Regions from separate parts of the Promicromonospora sp. NPDC050249 genome, predicted to be linked through region 3. Evidence: riboswitches for the same ligand, from Rfam matches in the RefSeq annotation. Region 3 holds a riboswitch; each other region holds the start of a gene.
What was found. A riboswitch is a leader RNA that binds a small molecule or an ion and turns the genes downstream of it on or off. The one in region 3 is predicted to bind S-adenosylmethionine.
Positions count from the first base shown of each region.

Region 1: linked by a shared signal. The riboswitch ahead of metE (5-methyltetrahydropteroyltriglutamate--homocysteine S-methyltransferase) and the one ahead of AB0I32_RS20940 (LLM class flavin-dependent oxidoreductase) in region 3 are both predicted to bind S-adenosylmethionine.
Region 2: linked by a shared signal. The riboswitch ahead of AB0I32_RS05800 (aminotransferase class V-fold PLP-dependent enzyme) and the one ahead of AB0I32_RS20940 (LLM class flavin-dependent oxidoreductase) in region 3 are both predicted to bind S-adenosylmethionine.

Region 1 covers NZ_JBFAKY010000018.1:110,313-113,578, forward strand. Annotated here, with positions in the region: gene AB0I32_RS16395 (LysR family transcriptional regulator) at 1-45, opposite strand, end outside; gene AB0I32_RS16400 (type 1 glutamine amidotransferase domain-containing protein) at 128-832, opposite strand; SAM riboswitch class I at 1,140-1,242, shown strand; gene metE (5-methyltetrahydropteroyltriglutamate--homocysteine S-methyltransferase) at 1,251-3,266, shown strand, end outside.
Region 2 covers NZ_JBFAKY010000005.1:173,645-176,910, reverse strand. Annotated here, with positions in the region: gene AB0I32_RS05800 (aminotransferase class V-fold PLP-dependent enzyme) at 1-1,167, opposite strand, end outside; SAM riboswitch class IV at 1,199-1,312, opposite strand; gene AB0I32_RS05795 (aminoglycoside phosphotransferase family protein) at 1,357-2,142, opposite strand; gene AB0I32_RS05790 (rhodanese-like domain-containing protein) at 2,373-2,822, shown strand; gene AB0I32_RS05785 (O-succinylhomoserine sulfhydrylase) at 2,819-3,266, shown strand, end outside.
Region 3 covers NZ_JBFAKY010000028.1:60,817-64,082, reverse strand. Annotated here, with positions in the region: gene AB0I32_RS20945 (GH92 family glycosyl hydrolase) at 1-703, shown strand, start outside; SAM riboswitch class IV at 1,106-1,216, shown strand; gene AB0I32_RS20940 (LLM class flavin-dependent oxidoreductase) at 1,513-2,688, shown strand; gene AB0I32_RS20935 (rhodanese-like domain-containing protein) at 2,754-3,113, shown strand; gene AB0I32_RS20930 (PLP-dependent transferase) at 3,110-3,266, shown strand, end outside.

The sequences.
Region 1 (3,266 bases), on a different contig from region 3:
GCGGTAGACCTCAAGGAACGTCGCGAGGAGGTCGAGTCCCGGCACCCGCGTCACCATCCGTCCCCCGAGGTCGTGGCCCAGCCCTGCCTGGTGCTCAGGCTAACCATGTCGGCACGACGGCGGGCGGTCAGCGGGCGGCGAGCGCCTTGAGCACCGCCTCGGCGGTCGCGGTGCTGGACTGGGGGTTCTGCCCGGTGATGAGGTTGCCGTCCTGGACCACGGTGCTGCTCCAGGGCGCGCCGGTCCTGAGGACCGCGCCACGTTCGCGCAGCTCGGTCTCCACGAGGAACGGCGTGCCGTCCCCGAGGCCGCCCTGGCGCTCCTCCTCGTCCGTGAAGGAGGTGAGCGCGCGGCCCGCGTAGGCGAAGGCGCCGTCCGGGGTCTCGGCGCTCAGCAGCGCGGCGGCGCCGTGGCAGAGCGTGGCCACCGTCGTCTGCCGCGTGTTGGCGGCGACCAGCAGCCGGCCGAGGTCGGCGTCGGACACCAGGTCGGCCATGGGGGCGTGGCCGCCGGGGATGTAGATCGCGTCGTAGTCGTCGGCGCGGATGTCAGCCAGCGCGAGCGGGCGAGCCAGCTGGTCCGCGACGGTGTCCAGGTAGGTCCGGTACTCCGCGGCGTCGGCCGCTGCAACGCCGCCCCGTTCGTCCAGGCTGACCTCGTCGACGGTGGGCCGCACGCCGCCGGGCGTCGCGAGGACGACCGTGGCACCGGCGGCGGTCAGCGTGCGGTGCGACGCTGCGACCTCCTCGGCCCAGTAGCCGGTGGGGTGGGCGGTCCCGTCGGCGAGGCGCAGGCTGTTCGCGGCGGAGAGGACCATCAGGATCTTCGACATCGGTGGTTCCGACCTTCTCTGTGAGGGATGCCCGCCGGGTCGTGCCGGCAGGGACGCCGCGGTGTGTCGCGGCTCTGACCAGAACGCCAGGATCCATCACCGAATGCCGGGTCGGCCCGGCGCGGCCATAACCCTGCTTATGACACCGATTTGACCATGCACCTGCTGCCAGATCGGGGCCGCGTCGGGCAGCAGGTGCGCGGTCGGCCGCGTGGCACACTTTTCGGCGGCTGACCAGCCCAGATGGCATCGTCCCGAGGGGTGGACGCTTTTCCGCTCACATCGCGGTCATGCTTACGATCCAGGTCAATCATCCAGAGCGGTCGAGAGTCCTGGCTCAACGACACCGCAGCAACCTGCCTCCGGAGCGCCAATTCCGGGCAAGGTGCTAACGCCAGGTCCGATGGAGCTGATACGCATGGCAGTCGAGTTCACGCACCTTCCCCACGCCACGATCCTGGGTTACCCGCGCATCGGCAGACGACGCGAGCTCAAGCGCGCCGTCGAGTCCTTCTGGGCCGGGCGCACCACCGCCGAGGAGCTGGAGACCACAGCCCATGACCTGCGGCTGGCTACCGCTCGGCATCTCGCCGGACTGGGCCTGGACGGCACGGCCGCCGTACCCGGCTCGTTCTCCTTCTACGACCAGGTGCTCGACGCCGTCGCCCTGCTGGGCGCGGTGCCCGAGCGGTTCCGGGACCTCGTCTCGACAGGCTCGACCAACGAGGCCACGGGCGCGCTCTCCCTGGAGGGCTACTTCACGCTGGCCCGCGGCGAGGGCGACAAGCCGCCGCTCGAGATGACCAAGTGGTTCGACACGAACTACCACTACCTCGTCCCGGAGATCGGGCCGGACACCCCGATCGGGTTCGCGGACGACCGCGTCGTGCACCAGTTCACCGAGCTCGCCCGGCCCGCCGACGGCGGCCAGGCGGTCGTGACCCGCCCCGTGCTCGTAGGACCGGTGACGTTCCTGCTCCTGAGCAAGCCGGCGGACGAGGCGCCCGACGGCTTCCACCCGCTCGACCGGCTCGACGACGTCGTCGCCGCCTACGCCGACGTGCTGCGCGCGCTGGCCGCCGCGGGCGCTCCCTGGGTGCAGCTCGACGAGCCCGCGCTGGTCACCGACCTGCTCGACGTCCCGTTCGACGAGGTGGCGGACGCCGTCCGCCGGGCCTACGCGCGGCTCGCCACGGACCTGTCCCCCGCTGCCGGGGCGACCGGTACGGCCGAACGCCCCGCGATCCTGGTCACCGCGCCGTACGGCGACCTGCGCAGCGCGGCGGGCGACGGGCTCGCCCTGCTCGCCGGCACCGACGTCGAGGCGATCGCCGTCGACCTCGTCAAGGGCGCCGTCCCGACCGGCCCCGTCGCCGGCCTGGGGAACAAGACCCTGGTGGCCGGCGTCGTCGACGGGCACAACATCTGGCGCGCCGACCTCGACGCCCGCCTGACCACGCTGGAGACCCTGGCGGCGCCGGGCACAGGACTCGGTGCGGGAGCGGTCGCCGTCGGCACCTCGACCTCGCTGCTGCACGTGCCGCACGACGTCGCCGACGAGCCCCGCCTCGACGCCGGTCTCAAGTCCTGGCTCGCTTTCGCCGACCAGAAGGTCGCCGAGGTCGTCACGCTGGCGACCGGCCTGACCGGCGGCCGGACGGCGGTCGCCGACGCGCTCGCCGAGTCGACGGCCGCCGTACGGTCCCGCGCCGAGGCGCCCGGCGTCGTCGTACCGGAGGTGCGGGAGCGGACCGCTGCCCTGACCCCCGCCGACGTCGAACGCGCGCCCTACGCCGAGCGGGCGGCGGCCCAGCAGGCGAGGCTCGACCTGCCGCCGCTGCCGACCACCACCATCGGCTCGTTCCCGCAGACGGCGGAGATCCGGAAGACGCGGGCGGCCTGGGTGCGCGGCGAGCTGTCGGACGACGAGTACACGACCGCGATGCGCGCCGAGATCGCGAGCACCGTGGCGCTCCAGGAGGAGCTGGGCCTGGACGTGCTGGTGCACGGCGAGCCCGAGCGCAACGACATGGTGCAGTACTTCGCGGAGCAGCTCGACGGCTTCGTGACCACGGTGCACGGCTGGGTGCAGTCGTACGGCTCGCGCTGCGTGCGTCCGCCGATCCTGTGGGGTGACGTCTCGCGCCCCGCACCCCTGACCGTGGAGTGGACCGCGTACGCGGCATCGCTCACGCAACGGCCGGTCAAGGGCATGCTCACGGGGCCGGTCACCATCCTGGCGTGGTCGTTCGTCCGCGACGACCTGCCGCTGGGCGACACCGCCGACCAGGTCGCCCTCGCGCTCCGGGACGAGGTGACGGACCTGGAGGAGGCGGGCATCGGCGTCGTGCAGGTGGACGAGCCCGCGCTGCGCGAGCTGCTGCCCCTGCGCCGGGCCGACCACCCGGGGTACCTCGACTGGTCGGTGCGCTCG
Region 2 (3,266 bases), on a different contig from region 3:
GCGGCCGAGCAGCGGGTGGGCGCAGAACCGGCCGTCGCGCACGCCGATCCCGTGCTCGGCGGACAGGTAGGCGGCCACGAGGCCGGGGTCGTAGCCCGCCACGGTGAACGTCACGACGCCTACCGGGTCGACGGCGTCGGCCCACACGCGCACGACCTCGACGCGGTCGATCGCCTCGAGCCCCGACACGAGGCGGCGGCGGAGCGCGTTCTCGTGCGCCGCGACGTCGGCGGGGGCGAGCGCGGCGAGCTCCTCGCACGCCGCGGCGAGGGCCACCGCACCGATGACGTTGGGAGATCCCGCCTCGTGCCGGGCGGGGCCCTCGTGCCATTCGGTGCCAGCGACGCGCACGCGCCGCACGGCGCCGCCACCGGCGAGGTACGGCGTGCCGGCGTCGAGCCAGTCGCGGCGGCCCACCAGCGCGCCCGCGCCGAACGGGGCGTAGGTCTTGTGCCCGGAGAAGGCGAGGTAGTCGACGCCGGTGGTCTCCAGGGAGATGCGGCGGTGGGGGACGAGCTGGGCGCCGTCGAGCACGACGCGGGCGCCGAGCTCGTGGGCGACGGCGACGATCTTGTCGACCGGGAGCGACTCCCCCGTCACGTTGGAGGCGCCGGTGAGGGCGAGGAGGGCGAACGGGCGTTCCGCTGCGGCGGCGTCGATAAGCTCCTCGCGGATCTGGTCGAGCGTCTCGGCGACCGTCGCGCCGCCGGTCAGGACGGTCGCGTCCGTGCCGCGCTGCCAGGGCAGCAGGTTCGCGTGGTGCTCGACGTCGAGGACGAGCACGCGGCCGGGCTCGCCGTCGGGCTGCGCCGGGACGCAGCCCGCGAGCAGGTTCAGGGAGTCGGTGGTGTTCCGCGTGATGATCGTCAGGTCGTCCTCGCGGGCGCCCACGAACGCTCCGATGGTGCGCCGGGCGGTCTCGTAGAGCGCGGTGCTCACCTGGGAGAGGTACCCGGCGCCGCGGTGCACGCTCGCGTACAGGGGCAGTACCTGGGTGACACGGTCGGCCACGGCCTGCAGGGCAGGTGCCGACGCGGCGACGTCGAGGTTCGCGTACGGGACCCGGCTGCCGTCGACCAGCGGGACGAGGGTCGCGCCGCCGACCACGGGCCGCAGCGGGGCGACGTCGGCGACCGCGTCGTCACGGGTGAGGGTGGTTGCAGACATGACGTCCTCCAGCACAGTCCTGGGGGAAGATCCCCCGCGCTTGCCACGCGCGGCTGCGCGCGGCCAGGTCGTCACCCGGGGCACCCCACCGCGGTAGGAGGGTTGCCGACCAGCGAGCCGGGGCTTGACGCTGGCACTCATGACCTGACGTCATCCTGTGCTCCGGCAAAATCCCTGTCAACGCTCGTCTCAGATATTGGTCTCACGATTCGGTCGCCCTGGCTGTGAGATGAGGGCGGCGATCCGGTCGGCGTCGGCCCGGTACATCGCGGCGTGCTCCCGCAGCTCGGCCGGTCCGTCAGCCTCCGCCCGGGCCTCCGACCAGCCGGCCAGGTCGTGAAGCTTGTCGACCATCGCGGCCAGCACCTCCCCGCGCCGGAACGGAGTCCCGTACGCCTCGGTCAGCGTGTCGAGCCGCGCCATCGGGTCCACGCGCCCGATGTCGTAGGCGACGCCCGCGAAGGCGTCCGCAGAGAACGGCGCGATCCGGTAGGCGAGGTACGCCAGGTCGCGGACCCGCGGGCCGGGCGAAGCGGTGTCGAGGTCGAACAGGCCCGTGAGACGGCCGTCGCGGAAGACCATGTTGTACGGCGCGGCGTCGTTGTGGCAGATCACCTCGGCGGGCTCGGTCGCCGGGAGACGCCAGACGGCGTCCGACCGGGGGAACCCGGCGGTCGCGTCGTGGAAACGCCGCAGGAAGCGGCCCGCCTCGGCCAGGACGTCCTCGGACCAGAGCCACGCCGGAGCGGGCCAGCCTGGGACGTCGCCGGGCAGGTACGAGACGATCTCCCGGCCTTGGCCGTCGAGGCCGAGCGGTGCGGGGACCTCGGTCATCCCGGCGGCGCGGACATGGGCGAGCAGGCGCTGGATCGTGGGCGTCCAGGGGCCCGCCTCCCGGTGGACGCTGTCGCCGATCCGTACGACGCCGGTGGTGTTCCCGCCGGTCAGCTCCTGCTCGTCCACAGCATCATCCACAGCGTCATCCACAGCTTCCACAGACTTGTCCACAGTGCCATCCACACCCGGGACGATATCCCGACCAGTGTGCGAGACGGCATCCCACCTACCGGACGTGGTGTCGTAGGATCACAGCGACCATCCCGAGCGGCCGAGTGACGTGGCACGACGACGCCGCAGCAACCCAGCGTTCCCGCCCCTGGCGAGAACGGACGAGGGTGCTACCGCCACGACCGATGGAGGAGCACATGAGCGTCCCCGCGCACGTCGAAGCCCGCCCCGCCGACGGCTACGCCGGCGACATCACGCCCCAGGAGGCCTGGGACCTGCTCGCCGCCGACCCGGCCGCCACCCTCGTGGACGTCCGCACCGAGGGCGAGTGGCGCGCGATCGGCATCCCCGACACGGCATCCCTCGAGAAGCAGCCGGTGTTCAGCGAGTGGGTGCGTGCCGGTGGCCGCCCCAACCAGCAGTTCCTGGAGGAGCTCAAGGCCGCGGGCGTCACAGACGGCCCCGTCGTCTTCCTGTGCCGCTCCGGCCAGCGTTCGATCGGCGCGGCACGGCTCGCCACGGCGGCCGGCATCGCGCCGTCGTACAACGTGCTGGAGGGCTTCGAGGGCGCACCGGGAGCCGACGGCGTCCGCGACCAGCAGGGCTGGAAGGTCGCCGGGCTGCCCTGGACGGAGGGCGCCCAGTGACGGTCACCGGAGCCTTCCCGGCCGACGCGATCCCCGGTGGGTCAGGCCGCAAGCCGCTGCCCCGGAACGTCCGGCCCGCGACGCTCGCCGTGCGCGGCGGGCACCAGCGGACCGAGTTCCAGGAGACGGGCGAGGCGCTGTTCCTCACCCAGGGCTACGTCTACGACTCGGCGGCCGAGGCGGAGGCCGCGTTCGCCGGCGACATCGACCGGTTCGTCTACTCGCGCTACGGCAACCCGACGGTCCACACGTTCGAGGAGCGCCTGCGCCTGCTGGAGGGCGCTGAGGCCTGCTACGCGACGGCGACAGGGATGTCCGCGGTGTTCACGTCGCTCGCCGCGCTCGTGCAGTCCGGATCGCGGATCGTCGCGGCCCGGGCCCTGTTCGGGTCCAGCGTCGTGATCTTCGAGGAGATCTTCAAGAAGTGGGGTGTGCGCACCGACT
Region 3 (3,266 bases):
GCCCGGCGCGGCCGACAGGCGGTACGTGGCGGGGCTGGACGTCGTCGTGGGCTCTGCCGGCGACGGCGCGGCCGGTGACGGTGCGGGCGGCGTGGCCGGTGACGGCGCGGCCCGCGCGGTCACGTCGCCGACCGTGGAGCACGGCGACCTGACCGGTGGAGCGACCCTCCGGTTCGCGATGTCCGGGACGCCGACGAGCTGGGGTGTGCCGGTGCCGGCCGACCCGGGGCAGGACCTGGCAGGTGCGGACACGGGGTCGGACGGCAGGTCGGACGGCAAGCCGGCCCGGCCGTGGCAGCGGGCCGACGGCGGCTGGCACGGCACCGACGGATCCCTGCCGCGGCTGACGGACGGCGACTTGACGACGGCTGCCGAGGTGGCCGGCGTGCTCGAGTGGCGGCCGTCCGGCAAGGCCCCGGAGGGTGCGGTGCTCCGCGCGTACACGCTGACGTCGTCTGCGGAGCCTGGGTCGGTGAGGTCTGCCCGGACGGCGGCCGGGTCGGCACCGGACCGGCAGCCGCCGTCGGCGTGGCGCCTGGTCGCGGACGACGGCCGTGTGCTGGACGAGCGGTCCGGCGAGCAATGGCCCTGGCCGGGTCAGCTGCGCCCGTTCGTGCTGGCCGAGCCCATACCGCTGACCAGCCTCCGGCTGGAGACCGGCGGGGGTGGCGTGCTCGCCCAGATCGAGCTGCTCGTCGACTGATCCGCGCGGCCGCACTGCGGTGCGGCGGCGGTGCGGTGCGGCGGTGCGGCAACGCCGACTGGTCGCGGCACCGCCGACTTCGGTCACTTGCACGGGACGTCCTGCGACTTCGGTCCTTTGCCTCGAGATCGGTCAATCAACCGACCGATCTCGAGGCAAAGGACCGAAGTCACTCGCCGCCGGGTGCAAGGGACCGAAGTCATCAGGCACCAGCACCACCAGCACAACGGACCGACGCCAGACCCCCGCCGCGTTTCGCGACAAGACTCCCGACCCCCGGACCGGTTCCGGTATGTGAGATCTGGCCATAGATCGTTGACTTCTATCGGTTCCATTCGTATGTTCTCTGACATCCAGAAGAACCGCACTAATCCGATCGGAAAGATGTAGTAACGCTGGACAGGTCATGAGCTCCGACGCGAAGCCCCGGCTGGTCGGACGGCAACCCCCCGCGCGGGTGGGTGCCCCGGGTGAGGACCAGGCCACCGCCGCCGGCGGATGACAACACGCGTCGCTCGCCGCTGGGCGAGCAGGTGAGGAGAACCACGATGACCCGGAGCGCTGCCCCCGCCGTCCACGTGCCCCTGCCGTCCTGGAACGTCTTCTCGCGGGCCGGTGCTGCCCCGCGCACGGGTATGTGTTGTCGCCGTTCCTGCCGCTGACCGCGACAGACCCGACCCTCCCTCTCCCTACCTTCCGGCAGCCTCGCTCCCGGGTGACACAGCAGTGCCGCAGCGCGTCGACCGCGCGCCGCCGGCCGGGTCACCTGGATGTCGCCGCGCAGCCGTAGCCCCGAACGGAGCCCCGCCGTGCCGTACCCACCGCAGCCCACATCCATCACCTCAGCCGCCTCCTCCTCGTTCCGTCCCGTCGTGCTCGGCGTGGACCTGACCTCGTCCGGCGCCCGTCCCGGCGCGCACCGCGCCCGCGGCCCGCTCCCGCCTCGCCCGTTCGACGGCGAACGCTTCCTCCAGCTGGTCCGCACCGCCGACCGCGGTCTACTCGACCTCATCACCCTCGACGAGGACTTTCTGCTGCACCCCGGTCGCGGTCAGGTGACCGCTCGGCTCGACACGGTCGTCGCAGCGGCCCGCGCGGCACGGGTCACGACGGGGATCGGCCTGGTCGCCGCCGTCGACACCGTCCACACCGAGGCGGCGCACACCGCCGTCGCCCTGAGCAGCGTCGACCGCGCGAGCAGCGGCCGGGCGGGCTGGCAGGCCACCCGGCAGACGGCGGTCCCCGAGTCCGACGACGCCTGGGCGGCCCGGGTCGAGCTGGGCATCCAGTCCGTGAACCGGGTGTGGACGGGGCGGCCCGGCACCGGGTCGGGCGCGGTCGAGCTGGACGCCGAGGGCCGCTTCCGCGTCGACCACGACGGCATCCGGTTCGCGATCCGCAGCCACCCGACCCGTGCCGGCGGTAGCGGTGCGACGTTGTCCCGCGTACGTCCGCCGGTCGTCCTCCGCGTGCGTTCCGAGGCGAGCGCGAGGCTGGCGGGGCGCTCCGCCGACGTCGTGCGGATCGCCGTGCGAGACGCCGCGCAGGCGGTCCGGCTGCGGCGCCTCGTGCGCGATGCGGCGCTGTCCGCCGGACGCGACCCCGAGGAGGTGCGGGTGCTCGCAGAGGTCTACGTCGTGCTCGCCGCCGAACGGGCCAGCGCCCGGGCCCGGCTGGAGCTCGTCGAGGCGCTCGAAGGTTCCGATCCGGGGCGCGGCGCGCACGTCGTCGCGGACACGCCGGACGAGCTGGCGGTCCTCATCGCCGACTGGGCAGCCGTCGGCGCCGCCGACGGGTTCCTCCTGCGCCCGTCGTCGCTCAGCGCGGACCTCGACGCGATCACCGACCACCTCGTGCCGGCCCTGCAGCTGGCCGGGCTGTTCCGCACCGAGCGCACGGAGACCACGCTGCGCGGATCACTCGGACTGCCCGACGCCGCCGCCGCTTCCCGCGCGCTGCCCACGGGCCGGCTGCTGAGCGCCTGACGGCTGCCCCCGACGGCTGCCCTCCGACGGGCCGCCGTCAACCAATGATCCTGAGGAGAAGAACCATGAGCACACCTGAGCTGCGCAACCCCGAGGACGCCGGCGCCAAGGTCGCGGGCGGCGCCCTGCTGATCGACGTCCGCTCCGCCGCGGGCCGGGCGGCGACCGGCGAGATCCCCGGCGCCACGCTCGTCGACCGGAGCAACCTCGACGCACTGTTCGGGCCGTCGGACAACCCCGCCATCACCCTCGACACACCGGTCGTCGTCGTGTGCGGCTCGGTCGACGGCTCCGGCCCGGTCGCCGAGGCGCTCGCGGCGCGCGGCTACACCGACGTCTCGCACGTCGACGGCGGGTTCCCCGCCTGGAAGGAGGCCGGCCTGCCCGCGGCCGAGCCCAGCGCCGCACCGAGCGCCGCGCCATGACCGGGTTCGCCACCCGGCAGGTGCACGCAGGCGGCGCGGAGCACGACGCGGGAGGGGCCGGCGGCGCACAGGCCACTGCACGGAGCACAGCACGGAGCACCGCGCCGGAGCGCCGTCCGACCCCGCGCGCCACGCCCGTCTACCTGACCGCCG